DNA from 3 places in the Actinomadura sp. 6N118 genome. Region 3 is predicted to be linked to each of the others. Evidence: riboswitches for the same ligand, from Rfam matches in the RefSeq annotation. Region 3 holds a riboswitch; each other region holds the start of a gene.
What was found. A riboswitch is a leader RNA that binds a small molecule or an ion and turns the genes downstream of it on or off. The one in region 3 is predicted to bind cyclic di-AMP.

Region 1 (10,213 bases), on a different contig from region 3:
CCACTCCGGCTACGAAGCCGTAGATGTGCGCCACGTACGCGACGTTGCTCTCCTTGTCGCCGAGGGAGAGCCACTGCAGGACGAACCAGTAGCCGAGGACCACCCAGACCGGCAGCCGGATCACGATGATCGGCGGCACGAAGCTCACGACGCGGCCACGCGGGTTGAGGATCAGGTAGGCGCCCAGCACCCCGGCGATCGCGCCGGAGGCGCCGATGAGGGGCACGCCCGAGTCGGGTGAGGTGTAGGCGAACCCGTAGACGGCGACCAACCCGAAGAACAGGTAGCTGAGCAGATAGCGAAGGCGCCCGAGTCTGTCTTCGACGCCCATGCCGATGACGAACAGCGCCACCAGGTTGCCCAGCAGGTGCAGCCAGTTGGAGTGCAGGAACATCGAGGTGAACGCGGAGATCCAGGGGATCTTGTCGAAGGTCGCCTCCCCGCATTCGCGCACGATCTGGGGCGGAAGGGGCTGCTGCTCGCCGGTCGTGAGCTCCTTGGGGATGGCACCGTGCTCCAGCGTGAACTCGACGGCGTTGCACTCGCGGACCTGGTTGTCGCCGTACCAGGTGGCGAAGTTGGCCATGGGGGTCATCAGGAAGACCACCACGTTGGCCGCCACCAGCAGATACGTCACCCAGGGCACGCGCCGTGCGGGCTGGCTGTCGTAGAGAGGTAGAGCCACGCCAATCCTCGCTGGTTGCCCGGGTTTCCGCTGTTCCGTTCACCTTAGTGGGCGTCCGCCGCCTCGATCCGCCGACTCTGTGCCGGTGTAGGCGTTGTCGATCCACTGGCGCAGGCCCTCGGCGCCGTAGGCGGGACAGCTCCACTCACCGTCCACCTCCGCCAGCCGCGCGCCGGGTGTGTCGAGCCAGCGCAGCACGCACTCCATCTCCTCGGCGGTGGCGCTCCCCGACGGGCCCGGCCCGGGGAAGACCGTCTCGGCGGTCGCGACGAGCGCGTCGAGGTAGGGCCGCGGATGGGCGCGGGGCGGGATCGTCCCGGCGGCGACGAGGCGGCCGTAGCGGACCACCGCCAGTTCCCAGCCTCCGTCGAAGGACGGGCGGGCCGCCACAAGCTGGGCAATGCGAGCCAGCGCGGTCAGCCGCTGGCCGCGCGCTGCCGCCCGGATGAACGCGGCGAGCCGGTCGCGCTGGGCGGCGGCCTCCTCGTACCGCAGCTCCACCGTGAGCCGGTCGATGCGCACCTGCGCGGCCGCCACCACCGGCCGCACGTCGCCCTGCATGATCGAACGGGCCGAGTCGGCGTGCACCGCGTAGGCCGTGGCGGGCTCGCGGCCCTCGCACGGCGCACCGCACCGGCCGATCTCCCCGAGCAGGCAGGTGCGGGCGGCGCCGCGTTCGATGAGGCGGAGCGTCAGCCGCTGGGTGCACTGCCGCAGCGGTACGGCCTCGTGCAGTGCGGCCTGGGCCTCCTCTGCCTGCCGCCGGGATGACAGCGGGCCCAGATAGACGGCGCCGTCGTCCTTGCATTCCCGGACGATCGACAACCTGGGGAACGGCTCGACGGTGAGCTTGAGCCACATTGCCCGCTCGGGGAACTTCGACCGCCGGTTGTAGCGCGGTTTGTGCTCGGCGATCAGGCGCAGCTCGCGAACCTCGGCCTCCAGGCCGGTGGCGCACACGATGGTGCGGACCCTTTCGGCGAGGCCGACCATCTCACGCACCCGGTGCCGGGTCTCAGAGCCGGTGAAGTAGCTGCGCACCCGCGCCCGCAGATCGCCGCTCTTGCCCACGTAAAGCACCTCGCCCCGCTCGTCCTCGAACAGGTAGACACCCGGGGCGCTGGGCACGCCGTCGGCGAGGTAACGCTTCCGGCGCTGCTCGGGCGTGGGCGCCTTGGCGAAGGACTTGAGCTCCTCCAGCGAGGTGACGTTGAACGAGCCGAGCCGTTCGATCAGGCCGTGCAGCACGTCGACGGTGGCGCGGGCGTCGGCCAGTGCGCGGTGGATCGGCTCGGTGGCAGAACGGAAGAAGCGGGCCAGCGTGCCCAGCTTGCAGTTGGGCACCTCGTCCTTGGTGAGCACCCGGCGCGCCAGATCGACGGTGTCGATGACGGTGAACGCCGGCCACGCGTAGCCCTGCGCGGCGCAGGCCGCCTTGAGGAACCCGGTGTCGAACGAGGCGTTGTGCGCGACGAGCACGCACCCGCGGGCGAACTCCAGGAACGCCGGCAGCACCTGCTCCATCCTGGGCGCCGCGTAGACCATCTGCTGGGTGATGCCGGTGAGCGCGGTGATGAACGGCGGGATCTCGCCACCGGGGTCGACCAGCGTGCCGAAGTCGCCGAGCTCCACTCCCCCGCGCACCTTGACGGCCCCGATCTCGGTGATCGCCGACTCGGCCGGGGAGCCGCCGGTCGTCTCCAGGTCGACGACCACGAAGGTGACGTCGGCGAGGGGGGTACCGAGATCGTCCAGGGTGCCCTGAACGCCCTGGGCGCCGGGGCCACCGGGGCCTGGGGCGCGGCTGGCGGGGCGGGCCGGGTGGGTCATGACCGCGACCGTAGAGGGCGCCACCGACAGTTCACCGACCGCTAGGGTTGGAACACGGGCCGGGGGCGACCCGTCAGCTGGGGGCTGCAGCAAGGCGTCAAGCGCAGCTTGTCCGATGCAAGGGCGGGGGCTGCAGCGAGGCGTCAAGCGTCAGCTTGTCCGTTGACAGGGCGGATGGGTGGGGGCTGTGGGATGGCGTCAAGCGCCAGCTTGTCCGTTGAAAGGGCGGATGGGCGGGGGCTGCGGGATGGCATTTGTGCTGGTTAAGGTGCCTTACACCCGGAAATACTAGGCGAACGGCGTCGAAACGGGCACTGGGAGGAGCGGGATCATCGACAGCGGCCCCGGAGCGGAAGCCGAACGCCTGGCCCGTCCTCTTCCCGAGGCGGTCCGCCAAGGCGTGGTGGAGGCCGCCGCCGAGCTGATCGGCACCCTGCCCGCCACCGACGTCCCGCTGCCGTTGCGGCGGTTCGCCCAGTTTGAGCGCCGCAAGCGCGCCAAGCTCGCCGGGCAGCACATCGCCGCACTGCTGGAGAAGGACGCCGACTTCCGGCTCCGGGTGGCCGAGCACCTGCGGGAGGCAGAGCCCGAGCTGGTGGCCGCCGTCGAAGACGGCCAGGTGCCGCCAGCGGCCGATCCGGTGCGGGTCGCGACGGTCGGCTATCTGCTGCGGCCGACCGGCTGGACGGAGCTGGCCGAGGCCGCCCGCGCCGAGCTGGAACGCTCCGCGAGCGCGTCCGAGGGCGAGGCGGCGGAACGTAAGATCGCCGCCCTCCGGGAGGAGCTCGCGGCCGCCCGCGCGTCACGTTCGGCCGAAGTGGAAAAGCTCCGCGGCGAGCTGCGCGAAAGCAAGGCCGAAGTGGCCGAGCTGCGCCGCAAGGTGCACGACGCTCGCCAGAAGGCCAAGGCCGCCGAGGCACGCGCCACTGAGCTGGCCGCCGAGACCGCCCGCGAGCTGAGCACCGCCCGCGAGACCACCGCCGCGGCCGAGAAGGAGGTGCGCAAGCTGCGCGCCCGCCTCGAACAGGCTGAGACCGCCGCCGAGCACGCCCGCCGCGCCGCCCGCGAGGGCCGCAACGTGGAGGACGTCCGGCTGCGGATGTTGCTGGACACGCTCGTGGACGCCGCGCAGGGCGTCCGGCGGGAGCTGGCCCTGCCCACCATGATCGAACGTCCGGCCGACGCCGTCACCGGGGTCCAGCCGGACAAGCTCGTCCACCGCAACCTGCCTGGCCGGGCACTCTCCGACGACGATCCGCAGCTGCTCGACCGGCTGCTGACGCTGCCCCAGGTCCACCTGGTCGTGGACGGCTACAACGTCACCAAGACGGGCTACGGCGAGCTGCCACTCGCCGACCAGCGCAGCCGCCTGCTGTCCGGTCTGGGCGGGCTGGCCGCGCAGACCCGCGCCGAGGTCACGTGCGTCTTCGACGGGGCCGAGCTGGACGCACCGGTGGCGATCGCGGCGCCGCGCGGCGTCCGGGTCCTGTTCAGCCGTCCGGGACAGACCGCCGACGAGCTCATCGCCGAGCTGGTCCGGGCCGAGCCCTCCGGCCGCGCGGTGGTCGTGGTCTCCTCCGACCGCGAGGTGGCCGACGCCGCCCGCCGGGCAGGAGCCCGCCCGGCTGTGTCTACTTTGCTCCTTCGTCGCCTTTCACGGCCTTGACTTCCTCGCCTTGCGGCTCGGAAGTCAAACCGCGAAAGCGGCAAGGGCGACATCGCTTCACGACCCGTCAGCGCGCTTGCGTGCGGGGTTGAAGCTCGCGGTCACGGTTCTGTCACACCCTCCGCGTACCTTCCGTCACAACCGAGGTACGACAACCGAGGTACGGAGGACGACATGCTGATCGAGTGCGACGGCTGCCAGGTGCGCGGCACGGGCTGCGGCGACTGCGTGATCACCACTTTGCTGGCAGCGCCGGCCCAGCCCGGTGCCGGGGACATGGTGGACCTCGACGTGGACGAACGGCGCGCCCTGCAGGTGCTTGCCGATCTTGACATGGTGCCGCCGCTGCGGCTGGCACCGGGTCGCGAGCGCGCGTCGTGACCGAGCAGTCACGGGACGCTGTAAATGCCGAACGAGCTTGACGAATACTGACGATTCGGTTGTGACTGGTGTGACCCCTCGCTAATGTCTCCCGCGAATAGTGGACGAGAGGGGCAATTCCGACCGTGGCCAGTGATCGCAGCTCCCGCCGGCTGATGGCGACCGCATGCCTCGCCGTGACGACCTCCATGGCGCTGCCCGTGGCTCTGCCCACGTCGACGGCGCACGCCGAACCCAAGCCGACCGCCAGCCAGGTTCAGAAGAAGGTGAACAAGCTCAACGAGCAGGTCGAGCAGCTGGTCGAGAAGTACAACCAGGTCGGCGAGGACCTCAAGCGCGCCAAGAAGAAGATGCAGGCGACGCAGAAGGCCAGCCGGGACGAAGAGCTCGCCTTCGCGACGCTCCGCGAGAAGGTCGCGCAGATGGCGGCCACCGCGTACAAGAACGGTGAGACCGGCGACGTCGCGGGCTTCATCGGCGCCGGTGACCCCCAGGCCGTCCTCGACCAGTCGGCGGTCTTCACCCACCTGTCGCGCAACCGCAACTCCGAGCTGGGCCAGTTCCTGGCGGCCGCGCAGCGGGTGCGCCGCGAGAAGGCCCAGGCCCAGAACGCCTACGACGAGGTCGCCGCCAAGGCCAAGGACCTGAAGAAGCAGAAGGCCACGGTCGAAAAGTCGATCAAGGAGCAGCAGAAGCTGCTGAGGAAGCTCGGCATCAAGCCCGACAGGCCCGGCAGCGGTGGCGGTGGCGGCGGCGGCGGCAGCTACAAGGGCCCGGCGAGCGGCTCGGCCCGCGTGGCGTTGAACTTCGCGTACAGCAAGCTCGGCACGCCCTACCTGTACGGCGGCACCGGCCCGCGCTATGACTGCTCCGGCCTGACCATGAGGGCCTGGGAGGCCGCCGGGGTCAACATCACCCGTACCACCAACACTCAGTACGCGGCCACCAAGCGGGTCGCGAAGAGCGACCTGCAGCCCGGCGATCTGGTGTTCTTCAGCGGCCTCGGCCACATGGGAATGTACGTCGGCGGCGGCAAGATGATCCACTCTCCGCGCACCGGTAAGAGCGTCGAGGTCGTGCCCATCACGTCCGGCTACTATGCGTCGAACTACTACGGCGCCGGGCGGCCCTGACGGACCCTAACGGGCTCCCAAAGGGCCCCGTGAGACACGGCACATCGCGAACGGACCAGGTCTGACCTGGTCCGTTCTCTTTTGCGGGGGATTTGCTTTCGCGTGACCTTTTGATACTTTGTGGCGACTCGCGGCGCCCACCAGGCGTCGCATCGCCCCTGACGCCCTCGGGCGTCACGGGAGGCGGGCGCCCTCCAGGTGCCGCCTCCTCGCGCGGCACCCTCCAGGTGCCGCCGCCGGTGCGACGCCCTCCACGCGCCGCACCAGGTCTCCACGGAGACCGGCCGGCCCAACCGCACAGTGCGCACGCTCAGCAAGCTCGAACGAGCATGGCGTGCATGGCGCCAGCGAGCGCGTCACGGCGGTTCGACCATCGGGCACCGGCCATCGAGCGAACGCCCATCTGAGGCCGCTCATCCAAACAAATCAGCGCCGCGCTTTCGCACACGGGACACAGGGTCCCGCTGTACGGGCCTCATCACGCCCAAGGATCGCCGCGGCAGCGCCGAGTCCGCCATCGCGCGGAGCCGGGGACCCATATGCCGGCGGCACGGCCCTTCGCAGGGCATGCCTCCGACCGGGGTGAATCGGCGCGCCCACCCTTCGATCTTCTCGAACGGGGCGCACCGTAGGGCAACTTCCACGCCCGAACCCGTCAGCTAACCCGGTAGGCGTCTGGAAGAAGGAGATGCCCCTGTCCAGCAACGCTTTCAGCACGACCCGTCGCGTCCGCGTCGCCGGTGGCCTCGCGATCGCCACTGCGGTCGTCACTCCCCTCGTGGCGGCAGGCCCTGCCCCTTCTGCTGAGGCGGCCACCAAGGCCGTTCCCGTGGCCAAGGTCGTCAAGCAGGCCAAGCAGAAGTCGTGGGCTGCCCGCCAGAAGACGGCGCAGAAGGCCCTCAAGGCCGCCCACAAGAAGAAGGGCAAGCCGTACCGCTACGGTGCGGCAGGCCCGAACGCCTTTGACTGTTCCGGTCTGGTCCAGTGGTCCTACCGGAAGGCGGGCGTCAAACTGCCGCGCGTCACGACCGCCCAGTACCGCGCCGTGAAGAACAAGGTGTCCTGGAAGAAGCTTGCTCCGGGTGACCTCGTCTTCTTCCACGGCAAGGGCCACGTGGGCATCGTGAGCAAACGCAAGGGGAGCAAGGTGTGGATGATCCACGCCCCTAACTCCGGCAGTCATGTGAAGGTCGTCAGGCTCAACAGCTACCGCAAGAAGACCTTCTCTGGCGCCGTCCGTCCCTACTGATCCAGAACCCGACTGAACCAGAACCACCCCCTAGCGGGCGCGGCCGTCCTTTCCCCCCGGGCGGCCGCGTCCGTCCCTCCCCCTTCCCTCCCTCCCCCTTCCCCTCCCTTCCCTCACACCGAATCTCAGGCCGTCCTCGACGGCCACCGCCGAGTCCATACACACGGAGCCGGGGAACCACTTTCCCCCGGGGTGAATCGGCCTGCCTGCAGGCCGTAGGGCAGCTTCCACGCCCGAACCCGTCAGCTAACCCGGTAGGCGGCATGGAAGCCCAAGGAGAGCCCCACTCGTGGCAGGCAAGCACCGCAAACCCAGCCCGCTGGTCATCAGCCTGCGGACCACCGGCGGCCTCGTCGCCGGCGCGGCCGTCATCGGCGCGGTCGCAGTCACCGCCCAAGCCGCCATAGGCGCGGCCCCCGCCGGAACCGTAACGGCCAAGCCGCCGGTCGCCGGCGCGGCAGCCGAACTGGCGGTCAAGGCCAAGGCCAAGGCCCCCGGCTCGCACAATGTGCCGAAGAAGCTCTCCGGCGACGCGAGCAAGGCGCGCACCACCCCCAAGACCACCGCCGCCGCGAAGGCCCCCGTCAAAGCCGCGCCGAAGACGCCCACCGCCGTCGAGGCCATCAAGCTGGCGACGTCCCAGGTCGGCATCGCTGAGAACAGCAGCGGCGAGACCAAGTTCCAGGACTGGTACATGAGCACCACCCGCGCCAAGGAGACACTGGCGCGCGACGGCGGTGACCTGGAGGGCTACAACGACGCCGCGTGGTGCGACATGTTCGTCTCCTGGATCGGCGAGCAGCTCGCCTTCGGCCACGGTATGGGCAGCGACGCCTGGACGGTCGAGCACGCCAAGTGGTTCCAGAGCCGGAACCGATGGGGCAGCAAACCCCAGCCGGGCGCCATCGTCTTCTTCAGCTGGGGCGGCTCCAAGAACATCGACGACATCGAGCATGTCGGCATGGTGATCAAGGACAACGGCGATGGAACGATCCAGACAGTGGAGGGCAACACCTCGAACGCGGTCAAGACCCAGAACCGTCCGGCCAGCCAGATCGTGGGCTACGGCTACCCCGACTACGCGAAATGACCCGTCTGGCGCGGGCCGCGGCGGCGGCTCAATAGGATCGGCCGCATGGAGGACCAGCGCTCCGGGCCGCCCGACGAGCAGCGCTCCGGCCCGCCCGGCGAGCGGCGCTCCGGCCCGCCCGGCGAGCGGCCTAGCCCGCCACCGGACGAGGAGCCCGGCCCGGCGGACGAGCGCTCCGGCCTGCCGGACGAGCAATCCGGGCCGCCGGACGAGGAGAGCGGCGGGCTCGGCGGCTTGCCACGCCGCCGGGCCGTCGCGCTGATCGGCCTCGGTGCGGCCGCCTGCGCGCTGGTGGCCGGGGTCGGGCTGGCCACGACCGGCGAGGACGCGACCCCTCGGCAGGCCACCGCGACGGCCCCGGTCGCGGGCGTTCCCGACGCCCGCGCCGTCGAGACGGTCCTCGCCAACCGCGCCGCCGCCGTCCGCGAGCACGACCGTGCGCGGTTCCTCGCCACCGTCGCCTCGGCTCCGGCGGCCTACCAGGAGGCGCAGGCCAAGGTCTTCGACAACCTCGCCAGGCTGCCGCTGGAGTCCTGGCGTGAACGGTACGAGGCGATCGAGCCTGCGGGCCTCTCCGGCGCACCGGCCGTCCGCGTCAGCCTCCAATACAAGCTGCGCAGTTTCGATCGCGGCGCGGTGGCACGCACTCGCTACCTCACGTTCGCCGCCCGATCCGGCACCTGGGTGATCATCGGCGATGCCGCGGGCCGTGGGCTGCGCGACGATGTCGAGATCTGGGACGGCGGCCCGATGACCGTCCGGCGTGGCCGCAGCGGGCTGGTCATCGGCGACGCTCCCGGCCTTGACGGGATAGCCCGGCGCCTCGACGCGGCCGTGTCCGTCGTGACCGGCGTGGTCGGCTCCGATTGGCCCAGGCGCGCGGTGGTGCTCGTACCGGCCGATCCCGCCATGGCGGCGGCCCTGGTCGGCGACGCCCAGAATCTCAAGGAGATCGCGGCGCTGGCCACGGTTGCTCCCTCGGCGTCCGGCGGGCGTGGCGAAGACCGCGTCATCGTCTCGCCGGGCACGTTCGGCCGCCTGAACGACCTCGGCCGGAACGTCGTCCTCACCCACGAGCTGACCCACGTGGCCACCGGTGGCGCCAGGGACGGCCGTACTCCGCTCTGGCTCATCGAGGGCTTCGCCGACTATGTCGGCTACCGCAAGGCCAAGGTGAGCGTACGGTCGGCGGCCCGCGAGCTGAGCCGGGAGGTCTCTGCGGGCCGCGTGCCCGCCGCTCTCCCCGGCCGCGCGGCGTTCGAGGGCACCTCGCCGCGCCTCTCCCAGGCGTACCAGGAGGCATGGCTGGCCTGCCGGATGATCGCGGACCGGTACGGTGAACGGGAGCTCGTCCGGTTCTACCGCTCCGCCGGGCGCCGGTCCGAAACGGCCGCCCTGCACGAGGTGCTGGGCGTCACCCCCGCTCGCTTCACCGCCATGTGGCGTGAATACCTGCGCGAGGAGCTGCGTTGACCGAGTTGGAAGAACGGGCGGACGGCCAGGCCGACCCGGACGGCACAGACACCGCAGGCGGCATGCGGCGGCCGAGGATCGCCGCCGCGATCGCCGCCGCTGTGCTCTTCGCGGCCGTCGGGGTGATCCTGGTGGTGACCACGCCGTGGCATCCGATCCCCGAACACGTGCCGGGCGGCCCGGTCGCCGCCGATCCCGCCCTGGACTTCACCCCGGCCGAGATCGCCCGTTCGCGCGCCTTCGACTCCGCGCTGACCCCGCCCGCGTACGCCCGGCTGGTCATCGGCCTGGCCCTGGTCGTGGTCCTCGGCTTCACGCCACTGGGCTCCCGGCTCATCGGCTGGGCGACCGCGCGTGTCCGCCGGTGGCCGCTCCGGGTGATCGGGGCCGCCCTCGTCCTCACCACCGTTCTCCGGCTGGCCGGGCTGCCGTTCGCCATCTGGAGCGAATCGGTCCTGCGCCGGTACGGCCTGTCCACCCAGAGCTGGCCGGAGTGGCTGGTGGACCAGGCGAAGTCGCTCGGCGTCACGTGGGCGATCTGGTCGATCGCGCTCCTGCTGCTCTACTGGCTGCTGCGGCGCTTCCCGCGCTACTGGTGGACGGGAGCGGCGGCGGGCGCGTTCGCCCTCGTGATCGCGGTGTCGTTCATCTACCCGATCGTGGTCGAGCCGGTCTTCAACAAGTTCCACTCGCTGCCCGCGGGGCA
Region 2 (10,213 bases), on a different contig from region 3:
ACCAGCGGGTCCGTGACATCCTGGGCCGCCGCCCCACCTCGGCCGAGCTGGCGATCTACTCGGTCATGTGGAGCGAGCACTGCTCGTACAAGAGCTCCAAGGTGCACCTGCGCCAGTTCGGTGACAAGGCGCCCAAGACCGACGCGCTGCTGGTCGGCATGGGCGAGAACGCCGGCGTCGTCGACGTCGGCCACGGCTGGGCGGTGACCTTCAAGGTCGAGTCCCACAACCACCCGTCCTACGTCGAGCCCTACCAGGGCGCGGCCACCGGCGTCGGCGGCATCGTCCGCGACATCATGTCGATGGGCGCCCGGCCGGTCGCCGTCATGGACTCGCTGCGCTTCGGCCCGGCCGACGCGGCCGACACCCAGCGGGTGCTGCCCGGCGTCGTCGCGGGCGTGGGCGGCTACGGCAACTCGCTCGGCCTGCCCAACATCGGCGGCGAGACCGTCTTCGACGCCTGCTACGCGCAAAACCCGCTGGTCAACGCGCTTTGCGTGGGCGTGCTGAAGCACGATGAGATCAAGCGCGCGGTCGCCCCCGGCCCGGGCAACCGGGTGATCCTGTTCGGCGCCGGCACCGGCCCGGACGGCATCGGCGGCGCCTCCGTGCTCGCCTCCGCGACGTTCGATGAGGAGTCTCAGGCCAAGCGCCCTAGCGTGCAGGTCGGCGACCCGTTCATGGAGAAGCTCCTCATCGAGTGCTGCCTGGAGCTGTTCCGCGAGGACCTCGTGGTCGGTATCCAGGACCTCGGCGCCGCGGGTGTCTCCTGCGCCACCACCGAGCTGGCCGCGGCCGGCACCGGCGGCATGCACGTCGAGCTCGACACCGTCCCGCTGCGCGACGCGACGCTGCTCCCCGAGGAAATCCTCATGAGCGAGTCGCAGGAACGCATGATGGCGGTCGTCTCGCCAGACAAGGTCGACCGCTTCATGGAGATCTGCGCCAGGTGGGAGATCCCCGCCACCGTGATCGGCGCGGTCACCGACACCGGCCGCCTGGTGATGACCTGGCGCGGCGAGACGATCGTCGATATCCCGCCCGGCACCGCCGCCGACGAGGGCCCTGTCTACGAGCGGCCTTACGCGCCGCCCGCCGACCTCGGCTCCCTCCAGGCCGACACGCCCGGCCGCCTGACCCGTCCGGCCAACGCCGACGACCTGCGCAACACCGTCCTCTGGCTCGCGGGCTCACCCAACCTGGCCAGCAAGACCTGGGTGACCTCGCAGTACGACCGGTACGTCCTCGGCAACACGGTTCTGGCCATGCCCGAGAACGCCGGTGTCGTCCGCATCGACGACGAGAGCGGCCTGGGCATCGCCCTCTCCCTCGACGGCAACGGCCGTTACACGCGCCTCGACCCGTATGCCGGCGCCCAGCTGGCGCTGTCGGAGGCCTATCGCAACGTCGCCTCCACCGGTGCCCGTCCGCTGGCGGTCACCAACTGCCTTAACTTCGGGTCCCCCGAAGACCCCGGCGTCATGTGGCAGTTCGCCCGCGCGGTCGAGGGTCTGGCCGACGCCTGCCAGTACCTCGGCGTCCCGGTCACCGGCGGCAACGTCTCGTTCTACAACCAGACCGGCACCACGCCGATCAACCCGACCCCGGTCATCGGTGTTCTCGGAGTCCACGACGACATCCGTCGCCGCGTGAACATGTCGTTCACCTCCGAAGGCGCCACCCTCGCCCTCCTCGGCGAGACCCGCGAGGAGTTCGGCGGCTCCGAATGGGCGCACGTGGTCTATGACCACCTGGGCGGCCTGCCGCCCCTGGTCGACCTGGCAGCGGAGGCCGCGCTGGCCTCGGTCCTGGTCACCGCCGCCCGCGAGGGGCTCCTGACAGCCTCGCACGACGTCTCCGACGGCGGCCTGTCCCAGACCCTCGTCGAGTCCTGCCTGCACGGCGGCCTGGGCGCCCGGATCACACTGCCGGTTGACCCGTTCGTGTCCCTGTTCAGCGAGTCCGTGGCCCGCGCCGTCGTGGCGATCCGCCCCGGCGGCGAGGCCCGCCTCGCGGCCCTCTGCGAGCAGGCCGGCGTCCCGGTCACCCAGCTCGGCGTCATCGGCGGCGACTCGCTGACGTTCTCCGCCCCGGGCGACACCAAGGAGCTGTTCTCCATCCCCCTCGCGGAGCTCCGCGAGGCCCACGAGCGCACCCTCCCCAGCTACGCCGACTGACCCGCCCAAACGAACCGAGCGCCCGGCACCACAAGGTGCCGGGCGCTCTTTGCGTCTGCCTGGTTCCTGAGGGTTTTTAGGGGCCGCACCCGGGCATGATTGTTGCGGTTAGTAGCGATGCGATTACAGAAAGTGAATTGGAGAGTTTTGTGAAGCGTCTCCCCATGCTGACGGCTACCTGCGCTGCCGTAGCAATCGCCATGCTGCCCGGCGCCGGACCGGCCAGCGCCGGGACCGGTGTCTCCGACTGGCACTGCGTCCAGGCCGGCGGCTCGCTGCTGTCTGTCGGAGATGACTACGTCTGCTACGGCGGCTACCACAACGGCGACCCCATCTTCAAGAAGCACGAGAACCAGGGGCACGAGGGGCACCAGGGCCACGAGAACCAGGGGCACCAGGGGCACGAGAACCAGGGACACCACGAGAACCAGGGACATCAGGGCCACGAGAACCAGGGGCACCAGGGGCACGAGAACCAGGGACACCACGAGAACCAGGGACATCAGGGGCACGAGAACCAGGGGCACGAGGGGCACCAGGGCCACGAGAACCAGGGACACCACGAGAACCAGGGGCACCAGGGCCACGAGGGGCACGAGGGGCACCAGGGCCACGAGAACCAGGGGCACCAGGGGCACGAGGGGCACCAGGGCCACGAGAACCAGGGGCACCAGGGCCACGAGAACCAGGGGCACCAGGGCCACGAGGGGCACGAGGGGCACCAGGGCCACGAGAACCAGGGGCACCAGGGGCACGAGGGGCACCAGGGCCACGAGAACCAGGGGCACCAGGGCCACGAGGGGCACGAGGGGCACCAGGGCCACGAGAACCAGGGGCACCAGGGCCACGAGGGGCACCAGGGCCACGAGAACCAGGGACATCAGGGGCACGAGAACCAGGGGCACCACGAGAACCAGGGGCACCAGGAGACGCAAGGGCACGAGACCCAGGGTCACCATGAGACTCAGGGGCAGGAGACCGAGGGTCAGGAGGGCGAGGGTCAGGAGAAGTCGGCTGGCGACGTCTAGTACTGCACGTCATTAGGCGGTGCCGGGTCTGCTGTCACCCGGCACCGCCTGTTGGCGTATGCAGCGCCCTCGCGCTAAAGCGCAGCGCGCCTAGAAGACCGAGATGTGGACGTGGTCGTAGTGGTTGGCGGTATTGCCGCCTCGGTTGCTCATGCCCCTCCAGCCGGGGCTTCGCATGTCGTAGATGCGCTGGCGCCAGATCACGTACTTGATGCCGAGCTTGCTCGCGTTGGCGATGACGTACGCGGCGGTGCGGTCGCCTAGGGTTTGGGCGCTGCCTGTGGCCATGCGGCCGCCTGTGGTGACCATGAAGTCGCAGGCGTGGCCGGTGCCGTGGTCCTGCGGGTCGCCGGTGGAGCGCACGCAGCCGATCATCGGGAACGGGCCGAACTCCACGTCCAGGATGTCGTGGACCTTCTTCATGCGGGGCGTGACCCCGTTCATCCCGGCGCTCGGTGACTCGGGCTTGTACTTCTTCAGCAGCTCCTTGACCCGGGCCTTCTCGTTGAGAAGCTCCTTGATCTGCTTCTCGAGCTGCTTGACCTTGCGTTGCGCCTCGACCTTGGCCTGCTCCTGCTGGTTCACCAGCTGCTGGATCTGCTGGACCTTGGCAGCCTGGTTCTGGGCCACGTGGCTGACCAGGGAGGCGTTGTTGAGATACGTGGAGGGGTCGTCGTTGGCGAGGACGGCCACGGACGGGTCGGCGCCGCCCGTCATGTACTGGGAGGCGGCGATCTGTGCGACCAGCCCGCGGGCCACGGTCAGGTCCTCTTTGAGGTTCTGGGCCTTCTTGAGGGCCTCCTTGACCTCGTGCTGGGTGTCCTTGAGCTTGGCCAGGTCGCCGCCGTACGCCTTGTCCAGCTTCTCGATCTGCTTGTTCAGCTTGGTCAGACGGCCGCTGTCGCCGGGGTCGGCCTGCGCCGACGGACCGGTGACCGTGGCGCTCGCGACCAGCGGAACGACGCCGACGACGGCTACCAATGCGAGCCGTGTGCGGCGCCAGCGAGTGGAGGTGGGGGTCTCCACGTATCTCCTCTCCTCGATCGCCTACCGGGTTAGCTGACGGGTTCGGGCCGGGAGTCAGCCCTATCGGGTCCGCTGGGTGCGGATCCGGATTCACCCCGGTCGAGCCGCCCAGGACTGAGCCTGGGAGGTCCGACAGGTGGGTCCCCGGTTCCCGCGCGGCATGTCGCGGGACTCGGCGGGTTCGGCCAGACTGCCTGTCTTGCCGAGGCGAGTCACCGACCGAATGCCAATGAACTTTAAAGAACTGTTCGTTGCCTCGCCAAGATTAAACCCCTGACGAGGGTGCGATGGCTGCGAGTCCCGGAAGCAGGGCGCCACGTGGGAGCCGGGACATCCTATGTGAGTCGGTTCACAGCTTTGCCTTGAACAGAAGCTTGTTGGGCGTGCCGGTGGGGAGGCCCTTGAGGCGCCCTGGGATCGCGTTGGTGTTCAGCCACTTTTCTACCTGCGCGAAGCTCGCCTTGCGGTGGGTGGTGAGGTAGAGGACGGCCACGCCCGCCACGTGCGGTGACGCCATCGAAGTGCCGTCGAGGGTCTCGCGCTCGTTGCCGGGGTAGGTCGAGGCGATTCCCACGCCCGGGGCATGGATGTCCACGCACTTGCCGTAGTTGGAGAAGCCCGCCCGGCCGTCGCGCGGGCCGCTCGCGCCGACCGTCACGACCCCGGGCGCACCAGCGGGCGAGGTGTTGCAGGCCGGCTTGTTGTCGTTGCCTGCCGCCACGGCGACGAAGACGCCGGACTTGGAAAGGGCGGCGACAGCGGTGTTGAGCGCGGTGGACTTGGACCCGCCGACCGAGATGTTGGCCACAGCGGGCTTGGCCGCGTTCGTACGGAGCCAGCGGACGGCGGCGACCACGTTCGACATCGGGCCGGTGCCGTCGCAGCCGAGCACGCGGAGGGCACGCAGCTTGACCTGCTTGGCCACGCCGTACCGCTGCGAGCCGATGGTGCCCGCCACGTGGGTGCCATGGCCGTTGCAGTCGGCGCCGTCGGCGTACTGGGCGGCCTTCCAGGCGATCGAGGCGCGACCCTGGAACTGCGGGTGCTTCACGTCGAGGCCGGTGTCGATGACGTACGCGTTCACGCCACGGCCCATGGAGCTGTAGCGGTACGACTTGGAAAGGGGCAGCTTGCGCTGGTCGATGCGGTCGAGCCCCCAGGGGAGGGGCGAACGCTGCGTGCCGCCGCTGATCTTCACGATCTGGTCCTGCTCGATCGCGGCCACGCGGCTGTCGCGGCGGAGCTTGTCCAGCTGGGCGGAGTCGAGCTTGGCGGCGAAGCCGTTGAGCACGCCGTCGAACCGTTCCACCGCGGAGGCCTTCACCTGCTGCGCGGCGGCGGCGGTCGAGGCGCCGCTCTTCAGCGTCACGATGTATTTGCCGGGGATCGGCGTGCCCTCGGCGGCGGTGACCTGAACGAGGGGATCGTCGGGGTCGGCGGCCAGCACGGGGAACGCGGCGGCGGCACCGACGCAGGCCGCGATCGAGCCAGTGATCAGCAGCCTTCGGGGGACAGCCCGCACAAGGGACTCCTTCTGTCGCGGCCACGAGCGGGGGCACGGGCAGGGCGACCATGATCCAGGGGAACCGACAAGGGGGTACCTTATTGGATCCATTGCGATATCTGCAGCTAGACCAGACAATTCGGTCGAGCTGAGTCGGATGCGGTCGAGCTGGGGCGGACGTGGCCGATCAGTTCTTCTTGAGCTTTCCCTGGTAGCCAGGGTTGGCGCCCGGCTGGTGCATCCATGCGTACTGCAGCGTGCCGTCCGACTGGCGCACCACCCGCACGTTGCCGCTCGTGCACGGCTTGGCCACGGTCAGGGACATCTCCAGCCGCTGGGTGGTCCCGCTGGTGAGCGCGAGCGTGCCGACGCAGTTGTTGAACCTGGCCTGCGCGATCTTCCCCCCGGCCTGGAACGTCACCTCGATCGAGAACGAGGCGGCGCTCCTGGCGTTGACGGCGGTGCCCTTCCAGGTGCCGGCGAAGACCTCGGGGATCGTCGACACCGGCCGGTCGTCGTTCGCCGGCCTCGCCTGCGGCTGGTCGCCTGCGTCGCCGTTCAGCTGGGGCCACAGGACCAGGGCGATGATCGCGATGCCGACCAGGACGCCGATGGTCAGCGAGGCCGCGACGCCGAGAACGTGATTGTCGGGCCGCCGGAACTTCGGGATCCGTGGTCTCCGGGAGACCGGGGGAGCGGCCAGCACCGCCGTGTGCTGATGCCGGTCGTCCGGAAGTTGTTGCTGGGCGCCGGTGTCCATGCCGGGGATGAGGTGCGGCGTCCGTCCAGGGGACTCGGCAGGGCCCGGATGGGAGGGCGGCGCTGCCGCAGCGCGCGGAGTGCGCGGAGCGCTCCGAGCCCCCGGCGCGGCCGGGGCCGCAGTCGGCGGGAGCGCGGGCATGGCCTGGGTGGCCTCTTCGGAGCGCGTGGCAGGGGGTGCCTGTTCGACCCAGGCGGCGGCCGGGCGCTCAGGCCTTGTGATCTCCATCTCATTCCGCACGGCGGGTGAAACGGAGATCGGCGGCCGCACCGTGATGGCGGGCTGAGGGCGCTGCACGGGCGAGTCGACCGGCGCGAGATCGGGGATCGGCGCGGTGCCGTCAGCGAGACCGCGGCCCTCGGCCACCATCCGTTCCGGCAGTCGGCCGGCCAGCGTCCCGTCCTCGCCGAGCAGGCGCTGGAGAACGTCGCGAGCCGTTGGCCGGTCCTCCGGCTCCTTGGCCAGTGCGTCACCCACCACCTCGCGCAGGGCCTCGGGCAGTACGGAGACATCGGGCTCGTCGTAGACGATGCGCTGCATCACCTCGGATTGGGAGTCTTCCCCGAACGGAGCCGACCCCGTCACCGCGAACAGCAGCGTGGCCCCCCAGGCGAACATGTCCGCTGCCGGGCCGATGCCCACCCCGCGCAACTGCTCCGGGGACTTGTAGCAAGGATCGTCGGCGACGCGGCCCGTCGGGTTGGCGCAGACCGCCTCCAGGGCTCGCGCGACGCCGAGATCGGTGACCCGGGGGCCGTCCCTGCCGAGCAGGACGTTCCCGGGTTTGAAGTCGTGATGCACCGCTCCGGCGCGGTGCGCGGCCGCGAGGGCGATCGCCATGCCGGCCGCCAGCCGCTCGGTCACCGCGGCGCCGCGCGGGCCCTCCTCGGTGACCAGCTGGTGCAGGGAGGGGCCGCCGACGTACTCGCTGACCACGTACGGGCGGTCGCTCTCCACGTCGGCGTCGATGATCGCGGCGGTGCAGAATCCGCTGACCCGCTGGGCCGCGGCGAACGCGCCGGCGAACCGCGCCCGCGCGGCGGGTTCGCCGCTCAGCCGCAGGTGCAGGAGCTTCACCGCGACGGTGCCGCCAGCCGGGCTGCGGCCCAGAAAGACGGCGCCCTGTTCGCCCACGCCAAGCCGGCCGGTGATCTCGTAGTCGCCGAGACGCTGCGGATCACCGGGCTGCAGGGGCAGAGCCTCGGCCATCTAACGAACCTCCGTGTTCCTCCCGCCGGGACTCCGTCCCGGCCGGCCCCCCGATCCTTGCGTCGGCACCGGTCCCTTTTTACCGGGTGAAGCCCGATTGTGGCGGGTGAGGTGGTCGGACGACCACCGAAAGTCACGCGATAACCTCGGTGTCGATGTCGCGTAACCGCCTAACCCGTGCCGTTCTGGACGAGCAGCGTGCCGAGCTCGGGCTCGACCCTCACACCGGCGACGACGAACCCCGATCGCTCCGCCGCACCGCGTTCGACACCGTCCTGGCGGCCTACGACGCCGGCGTCACCGAACCCGCCAAGCCGGTCGTCAAGGGGGCCGTACGGTTCCTGCTCGACCGGCTCGCCGAACTCGCGCCCGGCCGTTCGGTGGAGGTCCGGGTCCCACCACATGCCGCGGTGCAGTGCATCGACGGCCCGCACCATACCCGGGGAACCCCACCCAATGTGGTGGAGATGGACGCGATCACCTGGATTTCGCTCGCGACCGCCCGCTTGACCTGGGCTGATGCGCTGGAGACCGGAAAAGTGCGCGCCAGTGGCTCGCGGGCCGATCTTTCCGCTCACCTCCCACTCCCTCTCGACTGACGTGAGGGTAGCCCCGTTCGGGCCTTGCCTCGGTCGCGGTGCGCTGGAAACGTAGGGGAGCACACCGGGTCGAGGTGATGCCATGCTCATCGCGCACTGGACGTTCGACGTCGAGGACATCGACGGGTCGCGGGTGAACGACACGACCGGCGGGGGACTGAAGGCCGCCCTCGACGCGGGCGCCGAGATCGTGCCTGGCCGGGACGGCGAGGCGCTGTCCCTGGACGGGGACGGGCGAGCCGTCGTGCCAGCGGGGCCACAGCTCGTGCTGAGCCAGGTCTTCGGCTTCAGCCTGGCCTTCTTCGTCAACGTGAACGCCGAGCCGACCGGCGAATGGCGTGGGCTCTTCTACAAGCCGGTCGCCGAGCATGACGCCCGTGGCATCGGCATGTGGCTCTATCCCGATGCCCAGCGGCTGCGGGTCCAACTGTTCACGGTCAAAGGGCCGGAGTACGTGGACAGCCGAGCCGTACTCACCCTGGACGAGTGGGCGCACGTGGCGTTCGTAGTCGACACAGACGGGATGTTCCTCTACGTCAACGGCAAACTCGATGTGGCCGTGCCACTGGAGCACGCCGTCGTCACACCGGCCGGACCGATCTACCTGGGCGGCGAACCCGGCAAGCCAGGCCTCACCGGCCTCCTGGACGACGTCCGGGTGTACGCGTCGGCCCTGGACGAGGAAGCCGTCCGCGCCCTGGCCGACTGATCAGGTCGCAGTGTGCCGGGCGAACGGGAACTCACGTTCGACGCACAACCGCCGCGCCGGCTCGTCGGGATAACGGGCCGAGTCAGCGCATTCAGCAGCCTTGCTGAGCAGGAAGAAGATCGCCGTCCCGCCTATGACGAGAGTCACAGCCGAGCAGACGATGCCCAAAATGGCGGTGTAGCGCCCAGCCCCCCGCATGACCGCGATGATCCCGACCAGCAGCCCCATCACGGCCAAAGCCAGGCCGACGCCGCAAAGCAGAAGGGCGGGCAGGCCGACGACCCCGAGCACCAGTGACGTGACCGCCAGCCCCTTGCGCTCTGGCGGCGCCGGTGGCGAGTAGATCTGGTAGCCCGGCATCGTCATGGAGTCCTCCCCCGGTGTCGCCCCTCACACTCCCGCGCCGTGGTCTCGGCCCGCCGTTTCGGCGGGTAAAGGTCGGTTAAGGAGATGCGCTGATCGGAGCAGGTGAGGAGGGCATCTAGACTGAGGTACGTGCCTCTCCGTGATGGACGTCTGAGCCACGACATCGACCCCTCCGACCGCTCTCCGCAGGATGCCTGTGGGGTGTTCGGCGTTTGGGTGCCGCCGGGCGAGGCGAGCCGGGCCGAGGTGAGCAAGCTCGCCTACTACGGCCTCTACGCGCTGCAGCACCGTGGGCAGGAGTCGGCGGGGATCGCGGTCAGTGACGGATCCCGGATCGTCGTCTTCAAGGACATGGGCCTGGTGGCTCAGGTTTTTGACGAGTCGATCCTCAACACGCTGCGCGGCCACATTGCTGTTGGCCACTGCCGCTACTCCACGACCGGCTCCCCGACTTGGGAGAACGCCCAGCCCACGTTCCGTTCCACGGGAGCGGGCGGGCTGGCCCTCACACACAACGGCAACCTCATCAACACGCCTGAGCTGGCCGCCAAGCTGCCCGCCGGGGTGTTGACCGCCACGAGTGACACCGAGGTCCTGACGGCGCTTCTGGCGACCCGTGAGGGCGGGCCGCTGTCTGCGGCGCGGGAGATCTTGCCGGTGACGCGGGGTGCCTACTCGCTTGTTTTCATGAACGAGAGCACGCTTTATGCGGCACGGGATCCTGAGGGCATCCGGCCGCTGGTGCTGGGCCGTTTGGGTGAACGCGGGTGGGTGGTGGCCTCGGAGACAGCTGGGCTCGACATCGTGGGCGCGCAGTTCGTCCGGGAGATCGAGC
Region 3 (10,213 bases):
AGATCAGCGCCGAACGAGGCGTCGCCGAGTGGCGGCTCGCCCGCGAACTCGATCTGCCGGTCACCGCGCACATGGGCGGCCACGGCACCGAAAGCGCCGAGCAGGGCCTGGCCCTGCTCGAAGGCGAGGGGCTCCTCAGCCACACGGCGACCTACGTCCACGCCAACTTCTACACCGACGACGCGTTCAAACGGATCGCGGCGAACGGCGGCAGCGTCTCGATCACCCCGACCAGCGAGACGATGCTGAACATCGGCTACCCGCCCACCGGCCGCGCCCGCGCCGCGGGACTCCCCACCTCGCTGAGCGGGGACACGGTGACGACCGGGCCCGGCGACATGTTCAGCCTGATGCGCGCCGCGTACATGTTCGAACGCGTCCGGCCGGACGAGGCGGGCATGGGCTTCACGACACGGGACGTGCTGCGCATGGCGACCATCGAGGGCGCCGAGGCGCTGGGCCTGGCCGACATCACCGGCTCGCTCCGCCCGGGCAAGCAGGCCGACCTCATCATGCTCCGGACCGACACCCTCGGGATGGCCTCGGCACACGACCCGATCGCGGCCGTGGTCCTGTCCGCCGACACCAGCAGCGTCGACACGGTGCTGGTCGGCGGCCGGGTCGTCAAGCGCGCCGGCCGCCTCGTCCATCACGACGTTCCCGCCGTGCTGGCCGGCATCGCCGAGTCCGCCGCCCGCGTGAACCAATAGCCGTGAACCGATAGCCGTGGGCCGAACGGCGGTTGGCCAATAGCCGTGGGCCGATAACTCGGAGGTGACGGAGGGCGGCCGCGTGGCATGCTGGCGACGTGGACGACCTGGACGACAATCAACCAGCCGTACAGTTCGAGATCTCCGAAGAGCTGATGCCGTTCCTCCCCGCGTCGCGGCGGCGCGCACGGCAGCGGATCGCCTACGACGGAACGTCGACGATCGGTCACCTCGTCGAGGCACTCGGCGTTCCGTTGCCCGAAGCCGGGCCCATCACGATCGGCGGCACCGCTGCCGAGCCGTCGCACCGGCCTGCCGCGGGCGACGTGGTGCAGGTGGCGCCCATGCCCAGGCCGCAGCCGGTGCCGCTGGAGCCGGGACAGCACGCGCCGCGTTTCCTCCTCGACGTGCACCTGGGCACGCTGGCCCGCCGGCTGCGGCTGCTCGGCCTGGACACCGCGTACCACAACGACATGGACGACCCCGCGCTGGTCGTTCAGGCGAACGAGGAGCGGCGCGTCCTGCTGACCCAGGACCGCGGGCTGCTGCGGCGCCGTGCGTTGTGGCTCGGCGCGTACGTGCGCGGGTCGCGGCCGGACGACCAGCTCGGCGACGTGCTCGACCGGTTCGCACCCGCGCTGCGGCCCTGGACGCGCTGCACCGCCTGCAACGGCGTGCTCGTCACCGTCGGCAAGGCGGAGATCGAAGCCCAGGTCCAGGCGGGCACGCTGCGCAGCTACGACGTGTACGGGCGCTGCGCCGACTGCGGCCAGGTCTACTGGCGCGGCGCGCACGGCGGCCATCTGGAGCAGATCGTCGAGCGGGCCACCCAGGCCGTCGCGGCGTCCGGGGCCTGAATTGGCTCACACTTCACTCCTTCCACTCCATCCCGTCCGAGGAAGAGAGGGATGATTGGCCGGAGAGGTGATGACCATCAATGTTGTCGTAGGTGCCGCGATCATCCGGGACGGCCGCCTGCTCGCCGCCCAGCGGGCCGAACCCGCCGAGCTGGCGGGTGGCTGGGAGTTCCCCGGCGGCAAGGTCGACCCGGGTGAATCCGATGAGGACGCGCTGGTCCGGGAGTGCCACGAGGAGCTGGACGTCAAGGTCGCGCTGGGTGGGCGCATCGGCGGCGACTGGCCGCTCGGTGCGGAGAGCGTCTTGAGGGTCTGGACGGCCGATCTCGTGGAGGGCGAGCCGCAAGCGCTGGAGCATCTCGCGCTGCGCTGGCTGAGCCGCAACGAGCTCTACGAGGTCGAGTGGCTGCCCGGCGACCTCCCCGTAGTCGAGGCCATCGCTTCTTACCTGCGCTGATCTAACGCTTCTTACCTGCGCTGATCTAACGCCACAAGCGGCCGCAGAGTCCTCACTCCGCGGCCGCTCTCACGTTCAGACATCACGACTGGAACTGCTGCGGGTCAGGAGATGCGGTTGGCTCCGGCGTAGTCGGAACGCTCGGAGAGCTTGGAGATTTTGACTACGTCGCCTGTCTGCGGGGCGTGGAGGTAGTGGCCGCTGCCTACATAGATGCCCATGTGGTGGAGACCGCTGCCGAAGTAGACCAGGTCCCCGGCGCGCAGGTCGCCCTTGTCGACCTTGCTGCCGAGCTGGAAGAGGTCGCCGGTGTAGTGCGGAAGACCGGACTTGCCGACCTTCGCATACGCCCAGACGACCAGGCCTGAGCAGTCGAAGCTGTTCGGGCCCGCAGCCGCCCACACGTACGGGCTGCCAAGCTTGGTGACGGCCTTGCGGGTCATCTTGGAGGGCAGGTCGTTGCCCTTGATGACGGCGGTGAAGCCGGACTTGGGGTCCTTGACCTTGGTGGTCGTCAGCTTGTCGAGCTGCTTGGTGACCTCGCCCACCTTGGCCTTGGCGGCCGACCTGGCCTTCTCGGCCTGGGTGGCGGCTTGCTGGGCGGCCGTGTTCTTGGCCTGAGCGTCCTGCTGGGCCTTGGTGGCCTGGTCGATCCGCGCCTGCAGCGCGTTCACGACGGAGGCCTGGTTCTGGACCAGATACGCCGAGCTCGCCAGCCCTTCGGTGGTGTTGCCGGAGGCGGCCATCAAGTCGGGGCCGCCGGTCATGTAGTTGCTGGCGGCGAGGCGGGTGAGCTGGTCGCGGGCGGGGGCGGCCTGGGCCGTCAGGACGGCGGCCTGCCGGGTGACGTCGCGCAGGGCGTTCTTGGCCTTGCCGAGCTCGACCCGAGCCTTGTTGTACTGCTCGGTCAGCTTCTCGGCCTCGGTGTTGAGGGCGTCGAGCTGCTTGCGCAGCTCGCGTTCGGTGGGCTTCCCGGTCGTGCCGGGGGTGGGAGCGACGGCGGCGGTGCGTCCAAGGGTGGACGGCGCGGCCTGTGCGGGGGCGATGGTGGCGCCGATCGCGATCACCGCGGCCGCGGAGGCCGTGGCGGCGATGGGCACGACGAAACGGCGCCGCTGGGGGTCCGGTGCCAAGCCGGTGTTCTCCTCTCCTCGTCCGCCTACCGGGTTAGCTGACGGGCTCGGGCCAGGAGTCGCCCTACCGCGTCACGTGAACGCGGATTCGCCCCGGGGGGATGTGGGTCCCCGGCTCCCCCACGTGGGGGGACTCGGCGGTCCGGCCGCCGCCCTCGACAGGGCGTCGAGCAGCCGGATCCGCAGGAGCGTACAAAGAAATGGCAAAGTACGCCAAACGGGACAACTGTGGTGAGTGGGGCAGCAGCGAGACTTTCGCCACATCTTCCGTGGTCAGGGATGGTCACTCTCCGCTCACCTCGCACGCGTCGTTCGGGTGAACGACGTACAGCCACCTGGCGAAGAACGCGATGGCGACCGCAGCGGCCACGCCGGGCAAATGTCACAAAGGGCGCCAATCAGGGCGTAAGATACGTCGGTTGTGCGGCGACCGGCCGGTACTGGTTGGCGCGGCAAGTAGAATCGGTATGGCCGCACGTCTGCGGCGACCTCCACTCCTTCACCCAAGCGAGTTCGCATGCCCTTCTCCACGCGCGATGACCTGCGTAACGTCGCGATCGTCGCCCATGTCGACCACGGCAAGACCACCCTGGTCGACGCCATGCTCTGGCAGTCCGGCGCCTTCCGCGAAAACCAGGCCGTCGATGACCGCGTCATGGACTCCAACGACCTGGAGCGTGAGAAGGGCATCACCATCCTCGCCAAGAACACCGCGGTCCGGCACAACGGGATGACGATCAACATCATCGACACCCCAGGCCACGCGGACTTCGGCGGCGAGGTCGAGCGCGGCCTGTCCATGGTCGACGGCGTCGTCCTGCTGGTGGACGCCAGCGAGGGTCCCCTCCCCCAGACCCGGTTCGTGCTGCGCAAGGCCCTGGAGGCCAAGCTGCCGGTCATCCTGGTCGTCAACAAGACCGACCGGCCCGACGCGCGCATCGACGAGGTCGTGGACGAGACGTACGAGCTGTTCATCGACCTCGACGCCGAAGAGGAGCAGATCGAGTTCCCGATCGTCTTCGCCTCCGGCCGCGCCGGGCGCGCCTCGCTCAACAAGCCCGGCAACGGCGAGCTGCCCGACAGCGAGGACCTGGAGCCGCTGTTCGAGGTCATCACGAACACGATCCCGGCGCCCTCGTTCGACCCGGACGCCCCGCTCCAGGCGCACGTCACCAACCTCGACGCCTCCAGCTACCTCGGCCGGATCGCGCTCTGCCGCATGTACGCGGGCACGATCAAGAAGGGCCAGCAGGTCGCCTGGTGCCGCCATGACGGCAGCATCGAGCGGGTCAAGATCACCGAGCTGCTGATGACGGACGCGCTGGAGCGCAAGCCCGCCGACGAGGCCGGCCCCGGCGACATCATCGCGATCGCCGGCATTCCGGAGATCATGATCGGCGACACCATCGCCGACCCCGACGACCCGCGCCCGCTGCCGCTGATCACGGTGGACGAGCCCGCCATCTCCATGACCATCGGCATCAACACCAGCCCGATGGCCGGCCGGGAGAAGGGCACCAAGGTCACCGCCCGCATGGTCAAGGACCGCATCGAGCGCGAACTGGTCGGCAACGTCTCCATCCGCGTCCTCGCGACCGAGCGTCCCGACACCTGGGAGGTCCAGGGCCGCGGCGAGCTCGCGCTGGCCATCCTCGTCGAGAACATGCGCCGCGAGTCCTACGAGCTCACCGTCGGCAAGCCCCAGGTGGTCGCCAAGGAGATCGACGGCAAGAAGCACGAGCCGGTCGAGCGGCTCACCATCGACGTCCCCGAGGAGCACCTGGGCGCAGTCACCCAGCTCATGGCGGTCCGCAAGGGCCGCATGGAGCACATGATCAACCACGGCACCGGCTGGATCCGGCTGGAGTTCCTGGTCCCGGCGCGCGCCCTGATCGGTTTCCGTACCGAGTTCATGACCGAGACCCGCGGCACCGGCATGGCGCACCACGTGTTCGAGTCGTACGAGCCCTGGTTCGGCGAGCTGCGCACCCGCCCGTCAGGCTCCCTCGTGGCCGACCGCACCGGCCCCGCGACCGCGTACGCCATCACCAACCTGCAGGAGCGCGGCACCTTCTTCGTGGGCCCGACCACCGAGGTGTACCAAGGCATGATCGTCGGCGAGAACTCGCGTTCCGACGACATGGACGTCAACATCACCAAGGAGAAGAAGCTCACCAACATGCGTTCGTCCACCGGTGACGAACTCGAACGGCTCACCCCGCCGAAGATCCTCTCCCTCGAAGAGGCCCTCGAGTTCTGCCGCGAGGACGAATGCGTCGAGGTCACCCCGGGCGCCGTCCGGCTGCGCAAGGTCGTCCTGGACGCCAAGGACCGCGAGCGCACCCGCGCCCGTGCCAAGCGGTCCAGCTGACCGCATACTCTTAGGCACACCCTCCAGGGGTGTTTCGAAGCCCCGCGGGGTACTCGAACCCGCGTTACGGCGGACCGAACGCTGCGACCGACCGCGGCGGACCGAGCGTTACCGGCCGACCGAGCGCCAAGGGAACGGGGGCCGTCCCACCAAGGGACGACCCCCGTTCTCCTTTTCCAGGCTCAGGCCAGGCTTTCCAGGCTCAGGCCAGGCTTTCCGGGCTGGGCCGGCTTTCCGGGCTCAGGTCAGCTACCGGCCTCAGGTCAGCGGACGTCGACGAACGTCGACTTCAGCGGGAAGTCGTAGTAGTGCGTCGCGTTGCCCTCGTACCACCACTGGAAATAGGTGTCCTTGGAGACCCTGAAACGGGCCTTGAAGGAGCCCTTGGAGTTGGTCTTCGGGCGGGCGTACCAATACCACTTCTTCTGGCCCTTGATGCGGCCCACGATGTAGACCCGCTGCCCGCCGAACGGCACGTACTTGTTCTTCGGGTCGTGCGTGAGCACACCGCTGAACGTGACGTACCCGCCCTTGCGGAGCTTGCGCGGCGTCACCTTCCACTTCTTGGCCAGGGCGTTGATCCGGGTGTCGCGGACCACGGGGCTCACCGTGGGCTTGAGGACCGGGCCGCCGGCGAACCTGATCCGGTACCAGCCGTGCGCGAAACCCGCGTAGTACCTGCCGGAGAAGGCGCCGCCCTCGCGGGTCTTGAGCTTGATCGGCTTCGCCTTCTTGGACAGCGGCATGCGGTACCACTTGTTGGGCTTAATGGCTGGCGCGTTCTCGATGATGAGGTCCTTGCCCGCGCTGACCGTGCTGCCGTCGACGGCCGTCAGCCGTCCTGACACGGTCAGCCACGCGTCCTTGGTCGTGGAGACCTTGAAGTCCACGATCTTGCTGGCCGCCGGCTCAGCGGCCGCGTGGGCGGTGGCGGGCGCGACCAGCGAAGCAGCCAGCGTGGCGGCGCCGAGTGTGCTGAAAGTTCTGCGCATGAAGGTTCTTCCCCGGGGGAGTAGTGCATGCGCATCACGGTTGAGGCGCATGCACACAAGACGCCCACCCCGACCACGGGGTTGGCCCCCGGATGATCACGGAACCACAACGTCCCACAAGTCCAATGTCAGCTGGGTGAGAGCTGCCGACAGGCCGCGGCCGGCGGCCGAAGCGTGGAAGGGCGGCCAGCCGACGGCCGGGCCCCTGGAAGGGCTGTCAGCCGACGGCCGGGACGCTGAAAGGGCGGCCTCCCCGGTGGGAGACCGCCCTTGCGCTAGCCGGCTGTGCCGTCTAGTTGAGCTGGACGGTGCCTGTCACGTCGGCGGCCAGGCGGAGCTGGTCGCCGTCGCGGAGGGGGGCCTCGACGCCGCGCGGAAGGCGTTCACCGTTGACGAACGTGCCGTTGGTGGAACCCTCGTCCCGTACCCAGGCGGTCCCTGACGGGTCGAGCCAGACGGTGGAGTGGCGCCGTGACACGTTGTCGTACTGCGTGAACGTCGCTGCCACCGGCGACTGGCCTGCGTCGCGGCCGAGCACGAGGTGCTGCCCGACCGAGACCTTCAGCTCCCCGGTCGGGAAGTGCACGCGCAGAACGGGCGTACCCTGCGCCGGAAGAGGCCGCAGGCACGAGTCGCACTGTGAGGCACCCGGGTTGCTCAGCACCGCCTCGCAGTAGGGGCACATGAACGCCGTGTTGTCGGCTCCCGGCCGCGGGGGCTGACCTATCTGCTCGGGCGGGAGCAGGGTCTGCTCACGTCCGGGCGGCGGCGGCATGTGCTGCTGCGGAGGCGGCGGGAACGCGTGGTCGCCCGGCATGGGCGGCTGGTGCTGCTGGTCCGGCGCCGGCGGTGCACCCCAGCCACCCTGCACCGGCGGCGGGGGCGCGCCCCACTCCTGCTGCTGCTGCGGTGGTGCCGGAGGCGTGTGACCGCCCGGGTGGTGGTGCGGCGCCTGCTGCTGTGGCGGGGCCTGCTGCTGGGGCGCCTGCTGGTATTGGTCGGGCTGGTACTGCTCCGGCTGGTATTGGTCCGGCTGGTATTGGTCCGGCTGGTACGGATCCGGCGCCTGCTGCTGCGGCGGGGCCTGCTGCTGGGGGGCCTGCGGCATCGGCGCACCCCATTGGTCCTGCGGGGGCTGCTGGTGCGCGGGCTGCTGGTGCTGCTGCTGATCATGCTGCGGCGCGCCCCAGGGGTCCTGGGGCGGCGGAGCCTGTTGCTGCGGCGCCTGCTGCTGGTACGGGTCCGGCATCGACGGGGCCTGCTGCTGAGGAGCCTGCTGATACGGGTCCGGCGGCTGCTGCTGGTACGGCTGCTGAGGCGGCGCCTGCTGGTAGGGCTCCTGCTGGTAGCCCCCTTGCTGCTGGGGTTCCTGCTGGTAACCCTGCCCGTACTGCTGCTGCTGCGGAGGCTGCGGCCCCCCGTAGGGCGGCGGAGACTGAGGCATGGGAGGTCCTGGTGGCTGGTTTTCGTACCCACCCGGGCGGCGGCCGCCACCGGCGCGGGCCAGATTGGCTCCGCAGCTCAAGCAGACCAGATCGCCAGGCTGGAACGGCTCATCACAGACAGGACAGTTCAAGGTCGCCATGACACATCCCCGGCGCGCACCCCGGCGCGGTCGAGCGTCGATGTGAGGTGATCCATGTCACCCCTTCGCGGGATCCCGATGTAGTACACCCGCCTTCCCTCCGGCCCCTCGTCCACGGACACCTGAACTCGGGGTCCTGCGTGTTCCTTTTCCCTATCGCCGTCGGCGACCGCCCCGTACCGGCGGCGTCCCAGAGAGGACAGCGGCACGATCCGCTGGTTAGCCGACCCCTTCCAGAGTAGAGAGCCACTCTCAGGGTGTCGCCCCCCGGGATTGAGCCGGTCGACGTACGGCCCCGTTATGACAGCGTCACACATTTCCAGGATCTCGCGTGCCTGCGGGTCGCGCGAGAGCCGGGAGTAGACATATCCGCTGTAGACGAGAATGTCCAACCTAATCGTCTCACGTGCTGGGTCGTCCCGCCACGTACGGATTCCCGTGACCAGCGCCGCCAGGGCGGCCGGCTGCTGGAACGGTTCCCCGCCGGAGATCGTCACGCCGTCCACCGGGCCGGGCAGCGAGGCCAGCCAGCCCAGCACCGCCTCGACCGGCACGGCCGTGGCGGGGTCCGCCTCCCAGGTGTCCCTGGACAGGCATCCCGGGCAGTGAAGCGTACAACCCTGCATCCAGATCCCGGCCCGGATCCCGGGGCCGAGAGTGGTCACCGGATAGTGAGCCTTTGCGAGCAACATCACTTCCCCGCCCCCACTGGGGACTTCGGGGGGTGGAGTGGTCACTGGAGATCCAGGCTGACGATGCTGCCCTCGCGGTGGATTCCGGAGACGGTGACCTTCTCGTCGGGGACCAGTTCGCGGTCGAAGAGGGCGCGGGCCAGCGGGTTCACGAAGTACGCCTCCAGGGCCATCCCGATGCCCCGGCCGCCCTTGTCGAGCTCGCCGGTGCACCATTCGCGGAGCGTGGTCAGAGCATCACCCTTCACGGCCAGGACGAGCCGGTGCTCCTCAGTGACTCGCCTGCAGATGTTGCCGAACTGCAGATCGAAGATCTTTTCCGCGGCGGCGGCGGAGATGAAGTTGAACACCACGATGTTGTCGCCGAAGCGGTTGAGCAGTTCCGGCCGGTTGAGCACGTCGGTGAAGTGCTCGGCCACCGCGCCCTTGATCCGTCCCTCGACCTCGTCGTACGTCATGCCGGGTGTGATGTTCTGCACTCGGGTGGGCGCGGGGTGTGCGGGGTCGGGACGGACCGTGATGTCGCGTGCCTGGGTGTACATCCCGAGGTTGGACGTGAAGATCAGGATCGACTCGGAGAAGTGCACGGTGTTGCCGCGGCCGTCGGTGAGGCGGCCGTCCTCCAGGATCTGCAGGAACTTGTCCAGGATCCGCGGATGAGCCTTCTCGATCTCGTCGAAGAGGATCACCCGGAAGGGGTCCTCGCGGACCGCGTTGGTGAGCTCGCCGCCCGCCTCGTGGCCGACGTACCCGGGTGGCGACCCGATCAGCCGGTCCCCGGATCCCTCCCCGGAGAACTCGCTCATGTCGAAGCGCAGATACGCCGACTCGTCCCCGAAGACGAGCTCGGTGATGGCCTTGGCCAGCTCGGTCTTGCCGGTGCCGGTCGGCCCGGCGAAGAACAGCACGCCGCGGGGACGGCTCCCGGACTTGGTGGCCTGGGCGCCGGAGAGACCCAGAACGGCACGCTTCAGGATGTCGAGCGTCTTGGTGACGGCCTGCGGCTGGCCGATCACCCGCTCCGGGACGCGCTTCTCCCCTTCGAGGACACGGCGGCGCAGGTGGCCGCGGCTCCACGGGTTGTCGAGCACACCGAGCTTGTACGTACGTACCGCATCCGGAAGGTCTCCCAAAGAGACGTTGCGTTCCTTGGCGAGCCGGGTCACCTCGATCATCGACTGCAGGGTGAGCCCGTCGGCCTGCTCGGCGAACGCGTCGCACGCCTCGGCCGCGGCCTGGTCGGCACCCACGTCCGAGACCCCGAAGGCACGTGCCAGCAGCCGGGCCGTCTCCTGCCGGTCCCCCAGGTGCGGCCGGGGGATCGTGATCTCGCGGATGTTCTCGTTGTCGGCGGTCATCCAGGGCGGGAGGTCACCGGGCCGTTCCACCAGCCACAGGATCGGGTTGTAGAGCGGT

Region 1: it holds a riboswitch for cyclic di-AMP, as region 3 does, so the genes downstream of both, ACH34W_RS05710 (CHAP domain-containing protein) here and ACH34W_RS36905 (NlpC/P60 family protein) in region 3, are expected to answer to the same signal.
Region 2: it holds a riboswitch for cyclic di-AMP, as region 3 does, so the genes downstream of both, ACH34W_RS28520 (coiled-coil domain-containing protein) here and ACH34W_RS36905 (NlpC/P60 family protein) in region 3, are expected to answer to the same signal.

Annotation. Positions count from the first base shown of each region.
Region 1 is NZ_JBIRAZ010000002.1:408,328-418,540, reverse strand. Features, by position in the region: gene ACH34W_RS05740 (rhomboid family intramembrane serine protease) at 1-685, opposite strand, end outside; gene ACH34W_RS05735 (DEDD exonuclease domain-containing protein) at 725-2,515, opposite strand; gene ACH34W_RS05730 (NYN domain-containing protein) at 2,916-4,181, shown strand; gene ACH34W_RS05725 (hypothetical protein) at 4,356-4,562, shown strand; gene ACH34W_RS05720 (NlpC/P60 family protein) at 4,688-5,695, shown strand; cyclic di-AMP (ydaO/yuaA leader) riboswitch at 6,189-6,385, shown strand; gene ACH34W_RS05715 (C40 family peptidase) at 6,384-6,944, shown strand; cyclic di-AMP (ydaO/yuaA leader) riboswitch at 7,082-7,219, shown strand; gene ACH34W_RS05710 (CHAP domain-containing protein) at 7,234-8,034, shown strand; gene ACH34W_RS05705 (hypothetical protein) at 8,080-9,507, shown strand; gene ACH34W_RS05700 (M48 family metallopeptidase) at 9,504-10,213, shown strand, end outside.
Region 2 is NZ_JBIRAZ010000011.1:276,898-287,110, reverse strand. Features, by position in the region: gene purL (phosphoribosylformylglycinamidine synthase subunit PurL) at 1-2,177, shown strand, start outside; gene ACH34W_RS28525 (hypothetical protein) at 2,342-3,205, shown strand; gene ACH34W_RS28520 (coiled-coil domain-containing protein) at 3,296-4,231, opposite strand; cyclic di-AMP (ydaO/yuaA leader) riboswitch at 4,234-4,419, opposite strand; gene ACH34W_RS28515 (S8 family peptidase) at 4,581-5,753, opposite strand; gene ACH34W_RS28510 (serine/threonine protein kinase) at 5,923-7,704, opposite strand; gene ACH34W_RS28505 (sterol carrier family protein) at 7,860-8,303, shown strand; gene ACH34W_RS28500 (LamG domain-containing protein) at 8,386-9,012, shown strand; gene ACH34W_RS28495 (hypothetical protein) at 9,013-9,378, opposite strand; gene purF (amidophosphoribosyltransferase) at 9,508-10,213, shown strand, end outside.
Region 3 is NZ_JBIRAZ010000017.1:130,946-141,158, reverse strand. Features, by position in the region: gene ACH34W_RS36920 (amidohydrolase family protein) at 1-710, shown strand, start outside; gene ACH34W_RS36915 (Mut7-C RNAse domain-containing protein) at 818-1,567, shown strand; gene ACH34W_RS36910 ((deoxy)nucleoside triphosphate pyrophosphohydrolase) at 1,638-2,024, shown strand; gene ACH34W_RS36905 (NlpC/P60 family protein) at 2,129-3,157, opposite strand; cyclic di-AMP (ydaO/yuaA leader) riboswitch at 3,165-3,307, opposite strand; gene typA (translational GTPase TypA) at 3,675-5,528, shown strand; gene ACH34W_RS36895 (hypothetical protein) at 5,792-6,520, opposite strand; gene ACH34W_RS36890 (FHA domain-containing protein) at 6,813-7,964, opposite strand; gene ACH34W_RS36885 (4Fe-4S single cluster domain-containing protein) at 8,093-8,797, opposite strand; gene ACH34W_RS36880 (AAA family ATPase) at 8,839-10,213, opposite strand, start outside.